2 linked regions of the Methylobacterium mesophilicum SR1.6/6 genome follow. The protein of the gene in region 1 binds, or shares a complex with, the protein of each later gene. Links are inferred from orthologs where the notes say so. Each region holds a gene or a part of one and is shown on either strand. Other genes may lie near its edges.

Region 1 (16,897 bases):
GCGCGCCAGGGCGAGCTTGGCGGAGGCGGGCATCGCCGCGGCGGGCGCCTTGGCGAGTTGCGTCGCGCCGGGCACGGGATGCCCGGTCCCGACCGCCTTCGGGGCGGTTCTGGCGGCCGCAGGCATGGCCTCATGCCCGGCCCTATTCCCGGCCGCATGACCGGACGGCGGGGCGGCCTGGGCCAGAGCCGGGTTGAGACCCGCAACCTTCACACCCGCGGCCGGCACGCCCGCACCCCTGGAGCCCGCCTCCCGGGCCGCGGCGACCTGCACGGGCGCCGGGCGGAAGTCCCGCACCGGCGGGGCCGTGGGCTGCACCGCCGCCGGGACCGACACGGCGGCCGCGGCGAGCACGATCGGTGCGCGCACCGGCGCCCGCTCGGGCCGGGCGGCCGGAGTCGCGGCGGGCTCCTCACGCTCTTGGACACGCTCTTGAGCGGGCTTGAAGGCGAGGGGCTCGGGGGCCGAGCGTGCGTAGCGCTCGGGCTCCTCCGACGGGCCGAGATCGGCCACCATCACGGCGGAGCGCCCGGCCGGGCGCCCGTCGGTGCGCAGGCTGGCCAAGAGCTTGCGGTCGTCGCTGCCGGCGACCGAGGCCTTGCCGACATACTCGACCCGCACCCGCGCGGTGCCCTTGCGGTGGAAGCCCAGGGCATCGGCCGCCTCCTCCGAGACGTCCATGACCCGGCCCGCGTGGTAGGGGCCGCGGTCGTTGACGCGGACCACCATCGAGTAGCCGTTGTCGAGGTTGGTCACCCGGGCGTAGCTCGGCAGCGGCAGGGTCGGGTGGGCGGCCGCGATCGAGTGGCGGTCGAACACCTCGCCGTTGGCGGTCATGCGGCCGTGGAAGGCCGATCCGTACCAGGAGGCGAGGCCCTCGCGCACGTAGCCGTTCGGGTTCTCCTTCGGCACGTAGGTCTGGCCGGCCACCACGTAGGGTTTGCCGGTGTAGCGGCGTCCGCCGCCCTTCGGGATCATGTCGCCCTCGTTGTAGAGGCGCGGGCTCGCCTTGACGCCGTATTTCGGATCGACGCCGTTGCCGGCCGCCGCGAGCTTCTGCTGGGGAGAGGTGGCGCAGTTGGCGGTGGCCAGGGCCACGCCCGAGACGGCCATGAGCCGCAGGGCGAGGCGCGCCGGCCGGGGAAGCGTCGTGCGCACCATCGTGGGGGGTCACCAAACTCTACGCGTGGCCGGGGCCCGAACCGGACCGGAGGCGGCCGCGCCAAGGGGCCGCAACCGGGTCCACCCAGAATTGTAGCGGTCGCGTAAAGGAAGCCTGAACAAAGCCGGCCATCGGGGTTCAGAAACCCGGCCACGGCGGTGCCGGCAGCGCGTGTCCTGCAGGAGAGCACGGACACAGTCGGTGAGATGAACCAGAAGTTCGAAATCGCGGGGGCGTGCGGGTTCCCGCGCCGCGCCGGCGACGCCGCTCACGCAACGGCCCGGCACACCGGCCCTGGCGAAGCGCGGCGCCCCCTCGTCCAGGAGGAGAGGAGGACGCGCGCGTCAGCGGCCTTGCGCGTCGGTCAGCTGGGCGATGGACCGGGCGCCCCGCTGCTTGAACAGCAGGTCGAGGCCCTCCAGCATCAGGGCGTGCATCTTGGTCCGCTCGGCGTAGGCGAGGTCGCGGAGCTGGTCGTAGACCGGCGGCTCCAGGTAGACCGACATCTGGCGGGCGCGCTGCTTGAGCGTGGCGGCGGGCTTCGGCGCCGGGGGGGCGAGGGCCAGCGACACGATCTCGGCGCCCTGCGGCCGGGCCGCGGCCCCCTTCGCGGACAGAGCCTTGGCGGGCGGGTTCGCCGAGGCCACGATCGCCGCGAGGCTGAGCTTAGGCGGCTTGGACATGCTGGCCCGTCCTCAGGGACTGCGTGCGGCGCTCGATCCACGACCACAGGCGGCGGACCTCCCCGGCAGCCTGGCCCTTGGGGTTGAACTCGGTGACGCCCTGTCCCAGGCCGATCGCGTCTTGATGGTCGGTGCGCGACACGATGTTCACGTCCGGCAGGATTCCGAGCACCGCCAGGCCGTCCGCGGCGTCGCGGACGCGGTAGGAGCGCGGCGGGGTCTGGTTCAGCACGAAGGCGAACTTCTTCTCCAGCCGGTAGACCGCCGCCAGCGTCGGCTTGAAGGCCCGCAGGTCCGCGGGTGTCGGCCGGCACGGGATGATGCACAGGTCCGCCGCGCGGATCGCCGACAGCGTGCCGGTGGAATCGACACCCGGCGTGTCGATGAAGACGAAGTCGTAGGCGGAGTCGCGCAGGCGCTCCATCACGGCGTCGATCTGGGTGGCGTCGATCTGAGCCACCTCCGGACCGTCGGCGGTGCGGTGGTCGAGCCAGTCGGAGATGGTGGCCTGGCGGTCCATCTCCAGGATGCAGACCGTGTGGCCCGCCTCCCGGGCGGCCACCGCCAGGGAGATGCACAGCGTGCTCTTGCCGCTGCCGCCCTTCTGCGTGACGAAGGTGATCGCTTTCATCCTGGGCGTCCTCCAGAAGGCCCCGCGCGTCCCGTACCAGGCGCCAGCCGGCTCCGGCCGGCGCGCCGAGCGGGTCAACCTCAGGTGTCGAGATTCGCGGCCTGCCGCGATCCTGTGACCCAAGGATGCCCCGACGCACGGTGGGGCCATCATGGTTAACGACCCGTTAAGATCGCCACTCGCGCCGGCGACACGGATTCGGGTGGAAAGCTGGGCAGGTATCTAAACTTCAGGTTAAGATTTTCGGCACAGAATGGGTTAACAGCCTTTCCAGCGCCGTTCGAATACCGTAGCGTAGACAGGGCTGGCCTGAGGAGCGTGTCGGAGGTGAATACCTCAAGTTTAAAGACAATGGATGTCCCGGCGAGGAATGGCATGGCCGAAGCCCCGATCCCGCAATCCGTCCTGGACGCCTCCGGCGTGGTCGGAACGTGGGTCCACGATATCTGGGCCGGACAGCTGGCGCTCTCGGCCTCCCTGGCGGGTCTGCTCGGCCTCGACCCGGAGAAGGCCGCGGCCGGCGTGCCTCTCGAAGCCTTCCTCGACCGCACCCATCCCGAGGATCGCATCCGCATCGAGAGCTACCTGCACGCGGTGGCCGAGACCGGCGGCCCCATGGAGGCGGAATTCCGGACCCGCGACACCCGGACTGGCATCCGCACCCTGCTGCTGCGCGGCCGGATCGAGCGCGACCCCGCCGGCGGGGCGACCCGGGGCCGGGGCATCGCCATCGACCGGACGGAGGAGCAGGCGGCCAACCTCGTGCAGAGCGAGCGCGTCGTGAACCGGATGGCGGAGCACATCATCGCCCTGCGCGACCTCGCCCGCGCCCTCAACCGGCCGGCGCTCACGGACCGGATCGAGCACCTGATGATCGAGATCGGCTTCGAACTCGCCCGCTTCCTGCCCGAGCCCGAGGACGAGCCGCGCCACTGAGCCCCCGGACGCGCCCCTGACGGCGCCGCGCGCCCTCGATTGATCGCGCCCGGCCCGGCAAGCTACTGTCCCGGCAAAGACTTGCGGAAAGACTTTGCCGGGAGGACGGGAATGGCCCGCGACACGATCTACGACCGCGACCTCGACCGCGTGCCGGCCAACCACCAGCCGCTGACGCCCCTGCTCTACCTCGACCGGGCGGCGCGGGTCTTTCCCGACCACGTGGCGGTGATCCACGGCGCCCTGCGGCGGCCCTACCGGGACCTCTACGCCCGGGCCCGCCGCCTCGCCTCGGCGCTGGTCGGACGCGGGATCGGCCGCGGCGACACCGTGGCGGCCCTGCTCGCCAACACGCCCGAGATGATCGAGTGCCACTACGGCGTGCCGATGACCGGCGCGGTGCTCAACACCCTCAACACCCGCCTCGACGCCGAGGCGATCCGCTTCTGCCTGGAGCACGGCGAGGCCAAGGTGCTGATCACCGACCGGGAATTCGCCCGGACGGCCGCCGCGGCCCTCGAGGGCCTCGCGGCGAAACCCTTCGTGATCGACGTCGACGATCCGGAATACGACGGCCCCGGCGCCCGCCTGGGCGAGACCGACTACGAGGCCTTCCTGGCCGGCGGCGACCCGGAGCACGACTGGCAGCTGCCCGGCGACGAGTGGGACGCGATCACGCTGAACTACACGTCCGGCACCACGGGCGACCCGAAGGGCGTGGTCTACCACCACCGCGGCGCGGCGCTGCTCGCGCTCGGAAACGTCATCACGGGCGGGCTCGGCCAGCACCCGGTCTATCTCTGGACCCTGCCGATGTTCCACTGCAACGGCTGGTGCTTCCCCTGGACCCTGTCGGTCGTGGCCGGGACCCATGTCTGCCTGCGGCAGGTGCGGGCCGAGGCGATGTACCGGCTGATGGCCGAGCACGGGGTCACGCATCTCTGCGGCGCGCCGATCGTCATGCAGATGCTGATCAACGCTTCCGACGCCGAGCGCCGGGACCTGCGGACGCGCGTCGCCTTCTTCACCGCCGCGGCCCCGCCCCCGAGGCGGTGCTCGCCGGCATGTCGGAGGCCGGATTCGACGTCACCCACCTGTACGGTCTGACCGAGAGCTACGGCCCGGCGGTGGTCAACGCCTGGCACGCCGACTGGGACGCGCTCGCGGCGGACCAGCGGGCGGCCAGGAAGGCGCGCCAGGGCGTGCGCTACCCGGTGCTGGAGGCCCTCGACGTGCGCGACCCGGAGACGCTGGAGCCGGTGCCCGCCGACGGGAGCACGATCGGCGAGGTGATGATGCGCGGCAACGTGGTGATGCGCGGCTACCTCAAGAACCCGGCGGCCACGGAGGCGGCCTTCAAGGGCGGCTGGTTCCGCACCGGCGACCTCGGGGTGAAGCACCCGGACGGCTACGTCCAGCTCAAGGACCGCTCGAAGGACATCATCATCTCGGGGGGCGAGAACATCTCGTCGATCGAGGTCGAGGATGCCCTGTTCAAGCACCCGGCGGTGGCCGCCGCCGCGGTGGTGGCCAAGCCGGACCCGAAATGGGGCGAGACGCCCTGCGCCTTCGTGGAGCTGAAGCCCGGCACCTCGCCCAGCGCCGACGAGCTGATCCAGTGGTGCCGGGGGCGTCTCGCCTCCTACAAGCTCCCCCGCCACGTGGTCTTCGGCGAATTGCCGAAGACCTCGACCGGCAAGGTGCAGAAATTCCTCCTGCGCGAGCGCGCCCGGCAGGATGAGGCCTGAGGACGAGGCGTAAGGCCTGCGGTCAGGCCTGCGGGGGATCCCGGCGGTCGGCCCGGACCGGGATCCGCACGGCCCGGGCGGCACGCAGGTCGGCCGCGATCTGGGCGAAGAACGCCTGGAACGACACCAGGCTGAACAGGGCGATGGAGGCGACCAGGGCGGCGGAGACCAGGGTCTTGGCGGTTGCGGGATCCACGGCTTGGAGTCCTTGGTTCGGTCCCGCCCGGGCTGTCCGGGCGGGGGCGCCGCATCGGGCGTCCGATCTGCAAGGTGGGTGCTCCGCCGCGCCGACGCCAGCGTCGCCGTGGTCGCGCCAGGCATGCGCCTGGGTTCGGGCTCGGCCGGGATCGTGGTTGCCGGATGCGCGAAGGCCGGGCGCGATATTCGGACCTGACGTGCGGGGCGGTGCAGCTTTCCCGGTTGGCCGAGCGTTGCGTTTCCCGCAATAAGCGCCCGCGCGGAGCAGGGCGCATCCGGGAGGGACGGCATGGCCGGCAACGGCATCGCGAACGGCGCCCGGGTGGCGTTGCTCGCCGCTCAAGGGGTGATCCTGGGAATCACCTTGGCGGCAGGGGCGGCGCTGGCCCAGGGGACGGTCCCGGCCCAGATACCGGCCCAGATACCGGCCCAGGCGACCTCGCAGGCCCGGCCCGCCGCCCTGGGGGGACCTCAGGGCCCGTCGCAGGCGACGGTGCAGGCCACGGCGCAGGAGCCGGGCGAGCCGGTGACCCGGGCGGGCTACTTCTACATCGGCGGCCGCTACGAGAAGCTCGGCGACAAGACCGTGATGGTCGGCCAGATGTTCGTGCAGTCCCGCACCCCGGCCCGGATCACGCAAGCCTACCCGGTGGTGATGGTCCACGGCCTCGCCCAGACCGGCGTGAACTTCCTCGCCACCGCGGACGGCCGCCCGGGCTGGGTGCAGCGCTTCGTCGAGAGAGGCTACCAGGTCTACGTGGTCGATCAGGTGGGACGCGGGCGCTCGGGCACCAACCCGGAGGTCTACGGACCCTACGACCGGCTGGGCACCCGCAGCCTGGAGCGGACCCACACGGCGCCCGAGGTCTACGACCTCTACCCGCAGGCCAAGCTCCACAATCGCTGGCCGGGCGGGGCCGGCGTGCAGGGCAATGCCGGGTTCGACCAGTTCTTCGCCAGCCAGGTCCCGTTCCTGGCCAACAGCCAGCAGACCGAGGAGCTGGTCGACCCCGCCCTGGTGGCGCTCCTCGAGAAGGTCGGGCCGGCGATCCTGCTCACCCACGGCCAGGCGGCCCTGTTCGGCTGGGCGGCCTCGGACGCCCGGCCCGACCTCGTGAAGGCGCATGTGGCGGTCGAGCCGAGCGGGCCGCCCTTCTTCGACGTTCAGTTCCGCGGCGGCAAGGACTTCTGGGAGAAGGCCGGGGACGGGCGCGCCCGCGCCTACGGGCTGACCCGCATGCCCCTGACCTTCGATCCGCCCGTCAAGGCGCCCGAGGACCTGATCGTGGCGCAGCAGGCCAAGGCGACGGCCGACGGGGCCGTGCGCTGCTGGCTGCAGGGCGAGCCGGCCCGGACCCTGCCGAACCTCGCCAAGGTGCCGACCGTGGTGGTGACCGCGGAGGCCTCGTTCCACGCCACCTACGATGCCTGCACGGTCGCCTTCCTGGCCCAGGCCGGCGCCAAGCCCGACGTGATCCGGCTGGCCGACCGGGGCCTGAACGGCAACGGCCACATGATGATGCTGGAGACCAACAGCGATGCCTTGGCGGATCTGCTGGCCGGCTGGATCGCGGGCCGGGCGCGGTAGGCCGGGCCGGTAGGCCGATCGCGCGCCGGTTCCGGACCGTCGCGTCCCCTGACACGTGCCTGACCTTTCGGGCTGCCGGCCTTCGCTACCGAGGCGTGTCGCCACGGCAACAGCCGTCGCCTGAAGCGCGAGGGCCGCTTGCGATGAAGCGTGGCTGCGCGTACTCCGGGTTGAAGAAAAATCAATCCCCCCAGCAGTTTAGCACAATTCTAAACAGCGCGGCAGCGACGTCGGGACCGGTTCCGGCGCGTGCGGCCGGCTGCCCGCTTCGTCGCACACGGCCAGGTCCCATGAGAGTCGCTCACCCCCGTTCCGGCGCCCTGCGTGCCCTCCTTGCCGGCGCCTCGCTCGCCGTCCTGGTCCAGGCTGCGCCGAGCTTTGCCCAGGACGCGACGCCGCCGCGCCCCCGGGCGAACAACCCGGCCAACCAGACCGCGCAGGGAAGCGTGCAGCTCGAGGAGCTGAGCGTCACCGGCCAGGGCGGGCCGGTCGTCGCCGGACCGGTGCGGGAGGATCCGCGTGGGCCGATCACCGGCTTCGTCGCCAAGCGCTCGCTCACCGCCACCAAGACCGACACGCCGCTGATCGAGACGCCGCAATCGATCACCGTGATCGGGCGCCAGCAGCTCGACGCCCAGAAGCCCCAGTCGGTCTCGGAGGCGATCCAGTACGCGCCGGGCGTGTTCGGCAGCCCCTTCGGCCCGGATACCCGCCAGGACTTCTTCCTGATCCGCGGCTTCACCACCAACGACACCGGACTCTACAAGGACGGGCTGCAACTTCTGAACTTCGGCTTCGGCGGCTTCCAGCTGGAGACGTTCGGCCTGGAGCGCATCGAGGTGCTGCGCGGACCCGCCGCCGTGCTGTTCGGCGCCGGCAATCCGGGCGGCGTCGTCAACCTCGTGTCCAAGCGCCCGCCCCTCGACCCGCTGCGCTACATCGAGGCCGGCGGCGGCTCCTTCGGGCAGAAGTACCTCGCCTTCGACCTCGGCGGCCCGGCCGACGCGGAGGGGCACTGGTTCTACCGCCTGACCGCCATCGGGCGGAACGGCGGCACCCAGGTCGACGGCGTCGAGGACAACCGCGGCTACATCGCGCCGTCCTTCACCTACAAGCCCGACGGGGCCACGACCTTCACGATCCTGTCGAGCTTCCAGCACGACGAGACCGGCCGCATCAACGCGTTCCTGCCCTATTACGGCACCGTGCGCCCGCAGGCCGAGGGCCTGCGCATCCCGCGCTCGTACAACACCCAGGACAACATCCAGAACCGGTACCGGCGCACCCAGGCCTTCATCGGCTACGAGTTCGAGCACGTCTTCAACGACGTCTGGACGGTGCGCCAGAACGCCCGCTACGCGATCTCGCAATCCTACGACAACTCCCTCAGCGGCGGCATCGGATACGTCGACCCGGTCACGCAGACCCAGCTCAGCCGCTACCGTTTCCAGGCGGCCTCGACGGCGCGCCAGTTCAACGTCGACACCCAGGCGATCGCGCGGTTCGACGACGGCCTGTTCGCCCACACCTTCCTGATGGGCGTCGACTACAAGTATTTCAGCCTGAACGACAATCAGGGCACGTTCTTCGGCGTCGACCCGTTCAACCTCGCGGCGCCGAACTTCGTCAGCCCCGCCGGGCCGGTCTCACCCTACCTCATCAACTTCGACCAGTTCCAGCAGACCGGCCTCTACGTGCAGGATCAGATCAAGCTCACGCCGCAGCTGACCCTGATCGCCTCCGGCCGCGGCGACTTCACCACCAACGAGGTCAACAACAAGCTCGCCAGCCCGATCTCCCGCACGACCCAGAACGCCAACGCGGCCACCGAGCGCTTCGCGCTGATCTACAACTTCGACTTCGGCCTCGCGCCGTACGTCTCCTACGCGACCTCGTTCAACCCGCAGGTGGGCACGAACGCGTTCAGCCAGCCGTTCAAGCCGACCACGGGCGAGCAGTACGAGGCCGGCGTGAAGTACGAGCCGCCGGGGACGAACCTGTTCGTCACGGCCGCGTTCTTCGACCTCGCCCTCAACAACTCGCTCACCACCGACCCGAACAACGTCTTCAACTCGCTCCAGCTCGGGCTGACGCGCTCGCGGGGCTTCGAGGGCTCGCTCACGGCGAGCCTCACGCCGGAGCTCAACGTGGTCGCCTCGGTGACGACCTATGACCTGAAGATCGAGCGGGGCGACAATGTCGGCCGGACGCCCGCGGGCGTGCCGCAGACCTTCGCGTCGGTGTTCGGCGACTACACGATCCCCACGGGCGAATTCGCGGGCTTCGGCTTCGGCGGCGGCGTGCGCTACGTCGGGTCCTCCTTCGCCAACACCGACAACACGCTGAAGGTGCCGGAGCGGGTCCTGTTCGACACGCTGGTCCACTACACCAGCGGCAACTGGCGCTTCGCCATCAACGCCGCGAACATCTTCGACAAGCGCTTCGTCTCGTCCTGCACGTCGATCAACGCCTGCTTCTACGGCGAGGCGCGGCGGGTCACGGCGAGCCTGAGCTACAAGTGGTGAGGCGGAGGGCTTGGCGCGCTCTCCGCCGAAGTGGAGACCGGTTCGGCGAGAGCGCGCCACGACAAAGGCTTAGAGCCGCGCCTGATTGCGACGCGCATGGTACACGACAATGCGCTGTACTAAGTCGATCCACTCAAACCCCCTCATCCTGAGGTGACCGCGTCAGCGGGCCTCGAAGGCGGGCTCCAGGGATCGCGCAGGCTTCTGGAGGGCTCCTTCGAGTCCTCCGCTCCGCTCCGGCACCTCAGGATGAGGTGGTGGGTGGGATGACCGGTCCGAGAGCTTCCCGGTCTTGTGTCGTGTCTCGATTGTACCGCGATCGGTCTCGGCTCTAGCGGCGCGCCCCGATCGACCGGCCGCAGCTTCCGCGACGGTGGCCCGCGGCGGGCGTAGCGGATGCCGCTTCGCCCGCCGCCGTCGACGATGACGACGTCCCCGAAAGCCCGCGGAGCCGGAACCGGTCCGGACCCGTCAGCGGTGATGGCGATGGTAACGGTGATGCCGGTGCATCCGGTGGGCGCGGTGCCGCATCATCCGCGATTCCATCCGGGCGTTGCGGTGCATGCCGCCGAAGCGGCCGTTGCCCTGCGCGGCGGCGTTCCGGTCGAGGCCGTCGCCCGGCGAGGCGAGGCTCGGGCTCGCGGCGCCGAGGACGAGGCCGAGCGCGAGCGTCGCGCCGAGGATGATCTTGTTCATGGGACGAATGTCTCTCCGCGACCCAGCGCCGCGCGGACCGAACGGATTAAAATCGGCCCGGTTCCGGCGCGGCCGGGGATCGTGCCGCGGCATCCTGCGGCAGGGAACGTCGGCGCTGTCCGATCGGGCCCGCTCACTCCGCGATGGCGAACAGGGTCAGCGGTCCGGGCAGCACCGCCTGCGGCACCGGGACGGCCCGGATCCCCACCGGCAGCGTTCCCTCGAGCAGATCCATGAAATCCCCCGAGGCGGCGAGCGCGATCTCGGCCGCCTTGGCCTGCGTCTCGATCCGCGCCAGGGCGTTCATCGCCGGACCCAGCACCGTGTACTCGGCCCGCACCCCGTCGTCGAAGACGCCGACCAGGAGGTCGCCCGCGTGCAGGGCGACCACGACCCGCACGGTGAACAGCCCCTCCCGCGCCCGCTCGGCGTTGAGGGCGGCGATCCGGTCCCGGATCGACAGGGCGCAGGCCAGAGCCGCGCGCGCCTGGGCGTCGGGCCGGTCGAGCACGAACTGCACCAGCACGGCGTCGCCGATATACTTGTCGACCAGGCCGCCCTGCTCCGCCACCGCCGCCTGCGCGGCCGCCCGGACCGCCAGCAGGGCCTTCACCATGGCCTCGGGCGGGTGCTCGCGGGAGAGCCGGGAGAAGCCGCGGATGTCGAGGATCATCAGGCAGGCGTGGCGCCGGTGGATCCCGAGGCCGGAATCGCCGTCCTCGGCGGCGAGGTCGAGGGCGACCGTGTCGGGCACGAACCGGGCGAGCTGGGTCCGCTCGTGCTCCATGCGCAGAGCCCGGGCCACCGCGGCGCGCAGGCGGATCATGCCGTCGATCACCAGGAGGCCCGCCGCCATGAAGGTGGCGAGCCCGGTGATCTGCGCGGTCGGGAAGGTGTCGGCGTTGGGGAACAGGTCCGGATGCACCAGCCCGACCAGGAAGGCCGCGCTCCAGCAGACCGTGACCAGCCCGCAGAACACCAGGGTCTGGGCCACCCGCATGCTCAGGCCGGTCTGGAGCAGGAGCAGGAAGGCGGGCAGGCGGCTCACCGCGTCGGCGCCGAGGCCCGCCCCGCCCCCGGCCATCATGTGCTCGATGATCACGTAGACGGCGAGCCCGGCGTTGAGCCCGGTGCCGGCCCAGCTGTAGGCGTTGGCCGCGGGGCCGCCGCCCCGCTCCCGGAGCCCGAACCAGACCGTGCCGAGGCCGTAGAGGCCGAGGATGAACCAGTGGCTCAGGGCGTGGAGCGAGCCGTCATAGGCCTGCGCCGCCATCAGCAGCACCAGCACGATCACCACCCGGAGGCCGAGCAGGCGCAGGCCGCCGCCGGCCTGCATCGCCCGCAGCACCGCCGCGTCGTCGGATCCCGGTTCCGCGCGGCCCTCGGCCGGAGACCGCGCGGACTGCAGCGCGGCGAGCGTCGGGTTGCCGGCGCTGCCCGAGGCCATCAACCGCCCCGGCCGAGGCGCCGGGCCGCCGCGAAGCGGTTGAGGAAGCGCGGCTCCTTCTCGGGGGCGATCCGGACCGCGAGGTGCAGGGTGCCGTCGGCCTCCGACCGGCGGTCGAGGATCTCGGCGTTCTCGTAGAGCCAGTTCAGCGCCGCCCCGTCCTCCGGGGGCAGCGACACCGCGAAGCTCGCGCGGTTGCGCCCGATCCGCGCCTCGATCCGGCTGGCGAGGGCGGCGAGCCCCTCCCCGGTCAGGGCCGAGACCAGGACCGGCGCGGCGCTGTCGCGGTCGTTGCGGGCCTTGGCCTGGCCGCTGAGGTTCAGGAGCCGGGTGCGCTCGTCGTCGTCGAGGAGGTCGGCCTTGTTCCAGACCTCGATGATCCGGTCCGCCGTGGTCTCGATGCCGAGCTCCCGCAGGACCTCGCCGACATCCTCGGCCTGCGCCTCGGAATCGACGTGGGCGACGTCGCGCACGTGGAGCAGCACGTCGGCCTCGATGGCATCCTCCAGCGTCGCCCGGAAGGCCGCGATCAGCGGCGTCGGCAGGTCGGAGATGAAGCCCACCGTGTCGGACAGGATCACGGTCTCGCCGTGGGGCAGCTTGGTCGCCCGGGCGGTGGGGTCGAGGGTGGCGAACAGCATGTCCTTGGCGGTGACCTCGGCGCGGGTCAGGGCGTTGAACAGGCTCGACTTGCCGGCGTTCGTGTAGCCCACCAGCGCGACGATCGGGTACGGCACCCGTGCGCGGCTCTGCCGGTGCAGGCCGCGGGTGCGCACCACCGCGTCGAGATCGCGCTCGATCCGGGTCATGCGCTCCTGGATCATGCGCCGGTCGGCCTCGATCTGGGTCTCGCCGGGGCCGCCCAGGAAGCCGAAGCCGCCGCGCTGACGCTCCAGATGGGTCCAGGATCGGACGAGCCGGGACTTCTGGTAGGCGAGGTGCGCGTGCTCCACCTGGAGCGTGCCCTCGCGCGTGGAGGCGCGCCGGCCGAAGATCTCCAGGATCAGGCCGGTGCGGTCGATGACCTTGGCGCCCCAGGCCTTCTCGAGGTTGCGCTGCTGCACGGGCGAGAGGGCGCAGTCCATCACGACGAGGCCGATCTCGCGGGCGCGGATCAGGCCGGCGATCTCCTCGACCCGGCCCTTGCCGAGATAGGTGGAGGGGCGGATCCGCGGCAGGCTGACGGCGAGGCTCTCGACCACGTCGAGCTCGATCGCGGCGGCGAGCCCGGTCGCCTCGTCGAGGCGGGCCTCCACGGAGCGCGTGGGCGTCACCGGTCCGTGCCCGGCTCCCGCGGCGCCCCGCGCGAGGTAGGGGCCGATCACCAGGGTGTGGGTCGCCGCGGCGATCTCGCCCTCGGGGGCGGCCTGCGCCTGGAGGCGGGCTTCGCCGGACGTCAGCGTTTCGGTCATACGGCCTTTGGCACCGCCGGTCGGCCGGCGGCTTCGTTCGAGAGGTCGGATCCGTCAGAATGGGGATGCGGGCGGGCCGGGCCAAGGCTTGGGGCCGGAAACGCAGCGGATATCCGCGAGGGCGCGGATTGCGCACGTCCTTCCTCCCCTCGCCGGGCTCGCAGATTCGCATCCTTGACCGACGCGCGCTCTCCTCCCCCTTGTGGGGAGGAGTTGGAGGTGGGGGTGGTGCAGGATCGAGCGGTGCGGTGCCTTCTGCACCACCCCACCCCTGGACCCTCCCCACAAGGGGGAGGGAAAAGCGCCCATTTTTCAGAGCGTTGGTCTCAGACCCAGACGTGTGAATATCGTAACCTTTGCAAGGGGAGGAGACGCGCGGATCTACCTCGCCCCAACCCCAGCGAAAACTCACGCCTTCTCGGCGGTCTCGTCCGGCTCGAACAGCTGCACCGGGTGGCCCGGCATGATCGTGGAGATCGCGTGCTTGTAGACCAGCTGCGAGTGCCCGTCCCGGCGCAGCAGCACGCAGAAATTGTCGAACCACGTCACCACGCCCTGGAGCTTGACGCCGTTGACGAGGAAGATGGTCAGCGGGATCTTGTTCTTGCGGACATGATTGAGAAAGGTGTCCTGAAGGTTCTGTGCGCGTTCGCCCGCCATCTTCTTGGCCTTCTTGTTGTCCCGGCTCGCTCCGTCCGGGATGGGTCTGCCGCGCGCCGGATCGTCCGACCTTCCCGACCGCGGCTGTGTATACAAGCACCATGATCTGGTGAAAGCGTGGGCGCAAGCAACCCCCGCGCCGGCCTCATCCGTGACGGATCGGCACCGCTCTCACCGCATCCCCCCGGCCGCCCGTCTCACGGACCGATGCCGAGGGATTTCAACTTACGGTGCAGGGCCGAGCGCTCCATGCCGATGAACTCGGCGGTGCGCGAGATGTTGCCGGAGAACCGCGCGATCTGCGCCACGAGGTACTCCCGCTCGAAGATCTCGCGGGCCTCCCGGAGCGCGAGGCTCATCAGCTTCTCGCCGCCCGCGCCGCCCGGCGTCGTCGGCACCAGGGCGCCGATCTCGGAGGGCAGCATCTCCGAGGTGACCTCCTGCTCCGGGTCGGCCTGGGTCAGGATCATCAGCCGCTCGACGTTGTTCTTGAGCTGGCGGACGTTGCCGGGCCAGTTGTGCGACTGCAGCACCGCCATCGCGTCCTCGGCGATCCGGCGCTTGGGCAGGCCGGTCTGGGACGAGATGTTGTCCATGAAGAACTGGATCAGCTCGGGCACGTCCTCCCGGCGCTCCGACAGGGCCGGCACCCGGATCGGCACCACCGACAGGCGGTGGAACAGGTCCTCCCGGAACCGGCCCGCGGCGATCTCCTCCTGAAGATCCCGGGATGAGGACGAGATGATGCGCACGTCGACATGCACCCGGGTGGTGCCGCCGACCCGCTGGAAGTTCTGGTCGACGAGGACGCGCAGGATCCGGTTCTGGGTCTCCCGCGGCATGTCGGCGACCTCGTCGAGGTAGAGGGTGCCGCCATGGGCTTCCTCCAGGGCGCCGACCCGCCGGCCGCTCTCGCCCTCGACCCCGAACAGCTCCGCCTCCATGGTCTCGGGCAGGATCGCGGCGGCGTTCAACAGCACGAACGGGCCGTTCGAGCGGGCCGAGGCCTTGTGCAGGCTGCGCGCCGCGAGCTCCTTGCCGGAGCCCAGCGCCCCGGTGATCATCACCCGGGCGTTGGTCGGCGCCACCCGGTCGAGGGTCTGGCGCAGCTGGTTGATGGCGAGCGACGCGCCGACGATCCGGTTGGTGGCGCCGGAGCGCGCCGTCAGGTCGCGGACCTCCCGCCGGAGCCGCGAGGCCTCCAGCGCCCGCTCGGCCACCAGGATCAGCCGGTCCGCCTTGAACGGCTTCTCGATGAAGTCGTAGGCGCCCGCCTTGATGGCCGAGACCGCGGTCTCGATGTTGCCGTGGCCCGAGATCATCACCACCGGCAGGTCGGGGTTCGCCGCCTTGATCAGGTCGAGCACCTGCAGGCCGTCGAGCCGGGAGCCCTGCAGCCAGATGTCGAGGAAGACGAGGTGCGGCCGGCGCGCCTCGATGGCGGCGAGCGCCTCGTCCGAGCCGCCGGCCGTGCGGCAGCGGTGGCCCTCGTCGTCCAGGATCCCGGCGACGAGGTCGCGGATGTCGGCCTCGTCGTCGACGATCAGGATATCGGCGCTCATGCGTGCATCTCCGCGATCCGGGGGGCCGTCGACGCGGCGCCCTTCTCCTCTGTCGTGACAGGTAGGGTTTCAGACGGCGCCGCCGCCGGCTCGGGCCCGTGCTCGCGCGGGACCCGCATCCGCACCTGGCCGCCGCGGCCGGCGGGATTGTCGTTCAGCTCGATCCCGCCGCCGTGCTCCTCAAGCACCTTGCTCACGATGGCAAGCCCCAGCCCCGTCCCACCCTCGCGGGTGGTCATGTAGGGCTCGAGCAGCCGCTGGCGGCCCTCGGCGGGGAAACCCTTGCCGTTGTCGGTGACGGCGATCACCGCGAACCCGTCCTCGACGGCGAGGCTGAGCGAGATCTTGCCCTTGCCGAGCTCGGCCTCCGGTACCTCGGCCACCGCCTCGACGGCGTTCTTGAGGATGTTGGTGATCACCTGGCTGAGCAGCCTTATGTCGAAAGCCGCGACAATTTTTTCGGATCCGCCGGCCCCGCTCTGAGCCGAGAACGCGAAGTCGATGTCCGGGTGCGCGACCCGCATCATGAACAGGTTCTGCTTGGCGATCTCGGTGAGGTCGTTCGGCGCGATGGCGGGCTTGGGCATCCGCGCGAAGGCCGAGAACTCGTCGACCATGCGCTTGATCTCGTCCACCTGCCGGACAATCGTGGCGGTGCACTGGTCGAACACCTCCTTGTCGGCGGTGATGACCTTCCCGTACTTGCGCCGGATCCGCTCGGCAGAGAGCTGGATCGGGGTCAGCGGGTTCTTGATCTCGTGGGCGATGCGGCGCGCCACGTCGCCCCAGGCGGAGCTGCGCTGCGCCTGGACGAGGTCGGTGATGTCGTCGAGCGTCACCACCGAGCCGCGGGAAGCCCCCTGCGCCTGCTCGCTCGTGACCCGCACCGTGATGGTGCGCTCGCCCCGCGAGCGGGTGAGCTGGACCTGCTGCTGCTGCAGGCTGCGCGGGCGCGCCTCGCTCTCGGCGAGCACGGGGGCGAGCTCCGGCACCGCGCGGGCCAGCGGCTGGCCGACCAGCGCGTCGCTGGGGAGGTCGAGCATCCGCTCGGCGGCCGGGTTGGCGATGGTGACGAAGCCCGCCGCGTCGAGGCCGATCACCCCCGGCGAGACGCCCGACAGCACGGCCTCGGTGAAGCGGCGGCGGGTGTCGATCAGGTCGCTCGCGGCGATCAGGCCGGCATGCTGGCGGCGCAGCTCCTGGGTCATCTTGTTGAAACTCTCGCCGAGATGGGCGAGGTCGCCGCTGGTCTTCTTGGTCGGCACCTGGGCGTAGAAATTGCCCGACGCCACTTGGTCGGCGGCGTTGATCAGCCGCCGGATCGGCGCCACGAAGCGGTTGGCGAAGTTCATGCCGAACCACACCGCCGACAGGAGCGCGATCAGCGCGATCAGCAGGAACACCGACGCGAAGGTGATCTGGATCGAGCGGCGCAGGGAGTCGTAGGTGAGGTACTCGGCCGCCGCCGCCCGCGACACGCCGGGGAAGTCGATGGCGAGCTGGCTCACCTCCCGCTGCACCATCAGCACGGCGTCGTCGTAGGCCGGCATGCGCAGCAGCGCGGCGAAGACCCGGCCCTCCGTGGGCAGCAGGCAGATCGGGTCGGCGGAGTTCGCCGCGTCCTCGAAGGCCGCTGCCGAGGGCAGGCG
Region 2 (8,051 bases), 5.3 Mb from region 1 along the record:
CGATCCTGCCCGCCGGTCAGGCCGTACCGGTGGCGCCCGGCCTGATCCTGAACGTCACCAACGACGCGTGGTTCGGCGACACGCCGGGTCCCCGCCAGCACCTCGCGCAGGCACGCCTGCGCGCCGTCGAGGAAGGGCTGCCCCTCGTGCGCGACGCCAATACCGGGATCTCCGCGGTGGTCGACCCGCACGGTCGGATCGTCGCCCAGACCAAACTGGACGAGGAAACGTGGCTCGATGCCGATCTGCCCGCCCCGATCATCGGAGGCACCCTGTACCGCCGGATCGGCGACGCTGCCTTCGCCCTGATGCTCGCCGCCTGCCTCGGCGGCGCCCTGATCGCGCGTCGGCAACCGTGAACCCCGCGTGAGCCTCACGTGACCCCCGATCGCACCGCTCCGGGCCGGTTCCTGCTCGGGCTCGCGCTGATGCTGGTCGCGTTCAACCTGCGGCCGGCACTGAGCACGGTCGGCCCCCTGCTGGCGACCATCCGCGACGGGACCGGCTTGGGCGCCGGCGGTGCCGCAATCCTCACGACGCTACCGGTACTCTGCCTCGGCATTGCCTGCGCCCTGGCCGCGCCGCTGATCCGGCGAATCGGCCCTGACCTCGCCGTGCTGGCGGGATCCACGATCCTGGCGGCCGGCCTGACGCTGCGCGGCCTCGGCGGTCTCTGGCCGCTCTTCGCCGGGACGGCGCTGGCCGCCATCGGCATCGGGCTCGACAACGTGCTCCTGCCGGCCCTGGTGAAGCGCGATTTCGCTGCCAGCGGCGGCCTGATGACCGGCCTCTACACCATGACCCTCTGCCTCGGGGCGGCCGCGGGCGCCGGGGCGGCGGTGCCGGTGGAGCACGCATTGGGCGGGGGCTGGCCCTCCGCTCTGGCGATTTGGTCGCTGCCGGCGCTGGCCGCTGCCTTCCTGTGGATCCCGTTCGCCCGCCGGACGGTCTCGACCGCCGCGCCCTCCGCCGGGCGACTGCTCCGCAACCCGCTGGCGTGGTGGGTGACGGGCTTCATGGGCCTGCAATCGTCGCTCGCCTACATCCTATTCGGCTGGCTGCCGCTGCTCCTCCAGGGGCGCGGCCTGACACCGCTGGATGCGGGGCTCTACGCCTCGCTGACCACGCTGGTTCAGGCCCCCGGCGCTCTGCTGACCGCCATGCTGGCCGCCCGCGCCCGGGATCAGCGGGCCTGGATCATCGCCATCCCGGGGCTCACCGCCGCGGCCTTCCTGGTCCTCGCCTTCGGGGCGGATTCGCTGCGCATCCCGGCCGCCGGCGCGCTCGGCTTCGGGGTCGGCGGATGCTTCGGCCTCGGACTGACCCTGATCGTGCTGCGCGCCGCCGACGCGGCGAGCGCCGCGGGCCTGTCGGCCATGGCACAGGGCATCGGCTACACGGGCGCCTGCCTCGGCCCGCTGGTGTTCGGCCTCGCCCATGAGGCCACAGGCGGATGGGGCGTACCGGGGGCGCTGTTCGTCGGCATCGCCGTCGTGGCGATCCTGATCGGTCAGGCCGCCGGCCGCGACCGAAGGGTCAGCGCGGCGGAGCCGGAGCCGCAAAATGCCTCCGCTCAGCCGTCGACCGCGCTCCACCCGGCCAACCCGGCCAGCGGCTCCTGATCATAGCGCGCCATCAGGTCGGTCATCGCGGCCTGATCCGAAAGGCGACCGTTCGCGGCCAGCCGGGCGAGCCCCTCGAAGAATCCCTCACGGCCGAGGGCCGGCGCGAAGCTCAGCGTGAAGCGCACCGGCCGGTCGCCGCGATTGGCGAAGGCGTGGGAAACGCCGGGCGGGATCAGCGCGAATTCGCCCGGGCCGAGGTCGTGATCCGTCCCCTCGATGTGAAGCGCGAGCCGGCCGGCCTCCACCTGGAACGTCTCTGTCAGTCGGGCGTGGCGGTGCAATCCGGCGCCGGGCGTGCGCGGATCCATGTCGACCCGGTAGATGCCAAGCCCGTCGGCCGTCTCGTCGCTGCGCGCCAGATAGGAGACACGCATGCCACCGATGACAGCGTTCGGGCCGAGACGGTGGTGCACGACATGCGCCATCACAGCCCTCGCCCTCTGTTCAAACAAAAATCCCGCGCGGCCGAGTGACCGCGCGGGCTCCGAGTGCGATCGAGACCGCCAGGCCTACTCCGCGGCGACCCGATGCGCCTGCGAGCCGTCCGAGTAGGTCTCGGACTGCAGGCGCTTGCCCGGGGCGGCGCGGCCCGGCAGTGGCGGCAGCGCCTTGGCCTTCTCCAGATCGATCCCGGCACCCTCGGCGACGCGGCGGCCGTAATCCTCGTCCGCGTGCCAGAAGTGCCAGACCATCCGGAGCTGGATCGGCTCGGGGCACTGCTTCATATCGGCGACGAGGTTGGCGATCAGGTCGTCGCGCTCCCAGTCCGCGAAGGAGCGGTAGCGAACGCCGGCCTGGGTGTAGTCGTCCTCGCAACGCGAGGTTTGATACCGGCCGAGACGGCCCTCCACCGGCTGGTGGTAGTCCTTCGCGGGCTTCGGCGCCTCGCGCAGGCCCTCGGCCAGGGTCGAGGGCTCGTAGTTGATGTGCTTGTTCGGGCCGGTGCCGTCGACCGTGTAGGCCATCTGACCGTCGCGCTGGTTCGAGTAGACCCTTACGCCCGGCTGCGGCGCGTTGATCGGCAGCTGCAGGTAGTTGGCGCCGACGCGGTAGCGCTGCGTGTCCGAATAGGACAGCGTCCGACCCTGAAGCATCTTATCGTCCGAAAAGTCGATGCCGTCGACCAGCACACCGGTGCCGAAGGCCGACTGCTCGACCTCGGCGAAGAAGTTGTCCGGCACGCGGTCGAGCACCATGCGGCCCACCGGCAGCAGCGGGAACTGGTCGACCGGCCACAGCTTCGTGTCGTCCAGCGGGTCGAACGACAGGTGGTCGTTCGGGCCGTCCGGCATGATCTGGACGCAGAATTCCCACTCGGGGAAATTGCCGGCCTTGATGTTGTCGTAGAGGTCGCGGGTCGCGTGGCCGACATCCTTCGCCTGGATCTCGGAGGCCTGCTGCGAGGTCAGGTTGCGGACGCCCTGCTTCGGCTCCCAGTGAAACTTGCAGAGCACGGCCTCACCCTGGTCGTTGACCAGCTTGTAGGTGTTGACGCCCGAGCCTTCCATCTCGCGGTAGTTCGCCGGGATGCCCCAGGGCGACTTCAGGTGCGTCACCATGTGGATCGACTCAGGGTGCTGGGCCACGAAGTCGAAGAAGCGCCACGCCTCCTGGCGGTTCGTCACCGGATCCGGCTTGAACGCGTGGATCATGTCGGGGAACTTGATCGCGTCGCGGATGAAGAAGACCTTCAGATTGTTGCCCACGAGGTCCCAGTTGCCGTCGACGGTCTTGAACTTGACCGCGAAGCCGCGCGGGTCACGCTCGGTTTCAGGGCTCTCCTTCGCGCCGGCGACGGTCGAGAAGCGCACGAACATCGGCGTCTTGACGCCAGTCTCGTTCAGCACGCGGGCGCGGGTGTACTTGGAGGCCGGCTCGTCGCCGATCTTGCCGTAAGCCTCGAACCAGCCGTGGGCGCCGGCGCCGCGGGCGTGGACGACGCGCTCCGGGATGCGCTCGCGATCGAAATGCGTGATCTTCTCGATGAACTGGTAGTTCTCGAGCGTCGCGGGGCCGCGCTCACCGACCGTGCGGGTGCTCTGGTTGTCGCGGACCGGGTGGCCCTGGCGGGTGGTCAGGATCGGGCGTTGATCGCTCATGCGTACCGTCTCTCCGTTCTGCGAAGGCTCTCGGTGACAACGGGGCCAGCCTGGAACCGTTCTGGTGCGTGGTTATGACCCCGGTGGAACCCCGAGGCAAATGCATCGTCACAAAGGTTCTGATAGACGTGATCTATGAACCTCGCCGGCCTATCCCTCCGCGACCTTGAGTATGTCGTCGCCGTCGCGGACGAAGGCCATTTCGGCCGAGCGGCGGAGCGCTCCAACGTCAGCCAGCCGACGCTCAGCGTGCAGGTCCGCAAGCTGGAAACCGCGCTCGGGCTCACCTTGTTCGAACGCTCGAATCGCCGGGTGCTGCTCACGGAGGCGGGGCAGGTCATCGTGCGGCAGGCGCGTGTGGTCCTGGCCGAGGCGCAGCGGCTCCTCGCGCTGGCCAGCGAGGGGCGCGGCGCTCCGCTGACGGGGCGACTCGTACTCGCGGCGATCCAGACGCTGGGACCGTATCTCTTCCCGTTGGTGATGCGACCGCTGCGCGAGCAGTACCCGCTGCTGATGCTCTCGCTGTCCGAATCGCGCACGGCCGAGATCATCGAAGGCCTGCGCGACGGGCGCATCGACGCCGCCCTGGTGTCCCTGCCTGTGGCGCAGCAGGGGCTGGCGGTCTCGCCCCTCTTCATCGAACCCTTCTGGCTCGCCTGCCCGTCCGAGCACGCCCTCGCCCGCGGCGGCGCCCTCTCGGCGACGGAGATCGCAGGACCCGACCTCCTGCTTCTGGACGAAGGGAACTGCCTGCGCGACCAGGCCATCGCGGCGTGCGGCGCCGGCTCCTCGGTCGGCCGCCACGCCACGAGCCTTGAGACGCTGCGGTCGATGGTGGCGGCCGGTGCCGGATACACGCTGCTGCCGGCCCTGGCCGTGCCGTCCGGGCCGGACCCGACGGGCCTCACGGTGACGCGGGCGTTCGACGTTGACGGGCTGGGCCGTACCGTGGCGCTGATCTGGCGGGCCAGCGATCCCCGTGGCACGGGGCTCGCCAGTCTCGCGGCCTTCTTCCGCGCGCATGCGCCGCCCGGCACGGCCGCCTGTCGCGACGGCGATGGGATCCTGTAAGGGGCTCGGCCGGCGAGAAACTGTCAGCCTTGACGGAGATGCGGGGCCGCCGTGCCGAAACTCCGCCGTGACAGAGCCAATATTGCCGTGTAGCGCGGGTCTTACGCCCGACCGTCTTGAGCGGGTGGATACTTCGCCGGTTCCCTTGCCCTCGCTCCGCACCTTCGGCCTCTGGGTCGCCCTTATCGCCGTCGCAGCCATCGTTTCCTACGGGCTGATGCGCGCGCAGTTTCCGGCTGCGCTGCTGCTCGGGCCCATGATCGCGGCGATCGCGTTCGGCGTCGGCGGCTCTCGGCTCCGGGTGCCGCGACCGGCCTTCCAGGCTTCGCAAGCGGCGATCGGTTGCCTCGTGGCGCACGCGGTGACCGGGCAGATCGCCCAGACGCTGCTGGAGGACGGCCCGCTCATCGTCGCCGTGGTGCTGGTGACCGTCGCGGTCAGCGGCCTCGTCGGCTGGATCCTGACGCGGCTGCGCGTGCTTCCCGGGACCACGGCGGCCTGGGGCTCGTCTCCCGGCGGCGCGTCCGCCATGGTTGCGATGGCCGAGGATTTCGGGGCCGACCCGCGCCTCGTCGCCTTCATGCAGTACGTGCGCGTCGCCGCCGTCGTGTTCTCGGCCTCGCTGGCCGCGCGGTTCCTCATGGAATCTCCCATCCCGGGCGCCGCCGCGGGAGCCGGCGAGGTGACCGGGCCCCTCTCCCTTCTGGCGACCCTGACGGTCGCCGTCCTGGGCGCCGGCGCCGCGCTCGCCCTGCGGGTGCCGGCTGGCGCGCAGGTCGGACCGATGGTCCTCGGCAGCCTGCTCCACGCCACCGGCGTGGTTCGCATGGCCCTGCCGGTCCCGCTCCTCGAGATCGCCTATGCCTGCATCGGCATCTATGTCGGCCTGCGCTTCACCCGGGAGACCCTGCGCCTGACCGTCACGGCCCTGCCCGGTATTCTGGTGGCGACCTTCTCGGTGATCGCGCTCTGCGCGGCCTGGGGCTGGGGGCTGACCCTGCTGCTGCCGATCGATCTCCTCACCGCGGTCCTCGCCACGAGTCCGGGCGGGCTCGATTCGGTGGCGATCATCGCGGTCGGCTCGAAGGCGGACGTCTCCTTCGTCCTCGCCGTCCAGACGCTGCGTCTGTTCGTGGTGCTGCTCACCGGGCCCCTTCTGGCCAAGTGGATCAGCAGGTCCGTACCGGAAACCGCGTTGCGATGAATGCTCTGCTCCTCGCCTTCCTGAACTCCTGGCGCGGGCTGCTTCACGGCGCGCGCACCGAGCGGGCGGTGCGGCAGGAATTGATGCTCCTGGCGCTCGGCGTCCCGGTGGCCCTCCTCCTCGGCACAACCCTCTGGGTCCGCGTCGCCCTGCTGGTCAGCCTGATGCTGATGCTCGCCGCCGAGTTCCTCAACACCGCCGTCGAGAAGCTCTGCGATCACGTCCACCCTGCGCACCACCCGATGATCGGCGTCGTGAAAGACTTGGCCTCCGCCGGGACGTTCATGGCGCAGTTGGCGGCGCTGGTCGTATGGGTGGCGGCGCTGGTCGATCGGCTGGGCTGACCTGCATCGCGTCCCACGCGCTCGCATCCGCTGGCGGGAGGGTCTATCTGGCCGGCAGAGCCCAGTGCGCCGGTCGAGAAGCCAAACCGTGACGGACTACATCCGCAAGATCCTCACCGCCCGCGTCTACGATGTGGCGATCGAGAGCCCGCTCGACCCCATGCCGCGCCTGACTCAGCGGCTCGGCCGCCCGGTTCTGCTGAAGCGCGAGGACCTGCAGCCGGTCTTCTCGTTCAAGCTGCGTGGCGCCTACAACAAGATGTCGGGTCTGAGCCCGGACCAGATCGCCCGCGGCGTAGTCTGCGCCTCGGCGGGCAACCACGCGCAGGGCGTGGCACTGGCCGCCGCCAAGCTCGGCGCGCGGGCCGTCATCGTGATGCCGCGGACTACGCCTTCCATCAAGGTCGATGCCTGCCGGGCCCGCGGGGCCGAGGTGGTTCTGCACGGCGATGCCTTCGACGAGGCGCTCGCCCAGGCCAAGGCGCTCGAAGCCGAGCAGGGCCTCACCTTCCTGCATCCCTTCGATGATCCGGACGTGATCGCCGGCCAGGGCACCATAGGCAAGGAGATCTTGGAGCAGCATACCGGCCCGATCGAGGCGATCTTCGTGCCCGTGGGCGGCGGCGGGCTCGCCGCCGGAATCGCCACCTTCGTGAAGTACCTGCGGCCTGGCACCAAGGTGATCGGCGTCGAACCCGAGGACGCCGCCTGCATGGCCGCGGCGCTGGCGGCCGACACGCGGGTCAGCCTGCCCTCGGTCGGCCTGTTCGCCGACGGCGTCGCCGTACGGCAGGCCGGCGAGGAGACCTTCCGGCTCTGCCGCGCGCACCTCGACGAGGTCATCACCGTGGACACCGATGCCATGTGCGCGGCGGTCAAGGACATCTTCGACGATACTCGCGCGGTGTCGGAGCCGTCCGGGGCGCTCAGTCTGGCCGGCGCCAAGCTCTACGCCGAGCGCGAGGGCGGCGACGGGACGCTGATCGCCATCTCGTCCGGCGCGAACCTGAATTTCGACCGCCTTCGCCACATCGCCGAGCGTGCCGAGATCGGCGAGCAGCGGGAGGTGCTGATCGGGGTCACGATCCCGGAGCGGCCTGGCGCCTACCGGGCCTTCATCAACGCCCTCGGGCCCCGGGCGATCACGGAGTTCAACTACCGCCACGCGGCCGGCTCGGAGGCGCAGATCTTCGTCGGGATCAACGTCACCGGCGGCAAGCGCGAGAAGCAGGCGCTCATCGCCACCCTGCGTGAGGCCGGCTACCGCGTCTTGGACATGAGTGACAACGAGATGGCCAAGGTGCACGTCCGCTACATGGTCGGCGGCCGGGCCGTGGGCGTGGCGCACGAGCGCCTGTTCCGCTTCCAGTTCCCGGAGCGGCCGGGCGCGCTGATGAAGTTCCTCGACGCCCTCGGTCCGGATTTCGACATCACGCTGTTCCACTACCGCAACCACGGCGCCGATTACGGCCGCGTACTCGCGGGCATCGCTGTGCCCCCCGCGGAGCGCGCGCGGTTCGACGCTGCGATCGAGGCGCTCGGCTACCCGGCCACCGACGAGACCGAGAATCCGGCCTACCGGCTGTTCCTCGATGGGGAAAGCGTCGGGGCAGGGTGAGCGTGAACCGGTTTGTCGCTCTCCCGCCCCTCGCATTTGCGGGCGTGACGCAATCGCGCATCATCGAGACAGCATACAGACGGCGCGCTG

What was found.
Region 2: the proteins of hfq (region 1) and MMSR116_RS27410 are in contact, whole or in part, in a crystal structure (PDB 3VU3), measured with the Escherichia coli proteins. The link is inferred for Methylobacterium mesophilicum SR1.6/6 from one-to-one orthologs.

Annotation. Positions count from the first base shown.
Region 1 is NZ_CP043538.1:433,279-450,175, forward strand. Bases 12,061-14,919 are described here. They hold hfq (RNA chaperone Hfq), read right to left. Parts: upstream 13,687-14,919; coding sequence 13,435-13,686; downstream 12,061-13,434. Other genes in these bases: hflX (GTPase HflX), read right to left, coding at 12,061-13,026; MMSR116_RS02125 (sigma-54-dependent transcriptional regulator), read right to left, coding at 13,884-14,919. Outside these bases: MMSR116_RS02070 (septal ring lytic transglycosylase RlpA family protein), read right to left, coding at 1-1,161; MMSR116_RS02075 (ribbon-helix-helix domain-containing protein), read right to left, coding at 1,507-1,845; MMSR116_RS02080 (ParA family protein), read right to left, coding at 1,829-2,476; MMSR116_RS02085 (PAS domain-containing protein), read left to right, coding at 2,852-3,412; MMSR116_RS32440 (AMP-binding enzyme), read left to right, coding at 4,726-5,160; MMSR116_RS31255 (hypothetical protein), read right to left, coding at 5,183-5,356; MMSR116_RS02095 (alpha/beta hydrolase), read left to right, coding at 5,648-6,946; MMSR116_RS02100 (TonB-dependent siderophore receptor), read left to right, coding at 7,237-9,471; MMSR116_RS02105 (hypothetical protein), read right to left, coding at 9,943-10,167; MMSR116_RS02110 (adenylate/guanylate cyclase domain-containing protein), read right to left, coding at 10,301-11,614; more of hflX, read right to left, coding at 11,614-12,060; more of MMSR116_RS02125, read right to left, coding at 14,920-15,248; MMSR116_RS02130 (sensor histidine kinase NtrY-like), read right to left, coding at 15,245-16,897. UniProt on the Escherichia coli protein: RNA chaperone that binds small regulatory RNA (sRNAs) and mRNAs to facilitate mRNA translational regulation in response to envelope stress, environmental stress and changes in metabolite concentrations.
Region 2 is NZ_CP043538.1:5,788,807-5,796,857, forward strand. What follows is about bases 1,430-4,356. They hold MMSR116_RS27410 (catalase), read right to left. Parts: upstream 3,725-4,356; coding sequence 2,135-3,724; downstream 1,430-2,134. Other genes in these bases: MMSR116_RS27400 (MFS transporter), read left to right, coding at 1,430-1,622; MMSR116_RS27405 (cupin domain-containing protein), read right to left, coding at 1,574-2,050; MMSR116_RS27415 (LysR substrate-binding domain-containing protein), read left to right, coding at 3,860-4,356. Also shown: lnt (apolipoprotein N-acyltransferase), read left to right, coding at 1-359; more of MMSR116_RS27400, read left to right, coding at 378-1,429; more of MMSR116_RS27415, read left to right, coding at 4,357-4,795; MMSR116_RS27420 (AbrB family transcriptional regulator), read left to right, coding at 4,941-5,999; MMSR116_RS27425 (diacylglycerol kinase), read left to right, coding at 5,996-6,343; ilvA (threonine ammonia-lyase, biosynthetic), read left to right, coding at 6,330-7,961.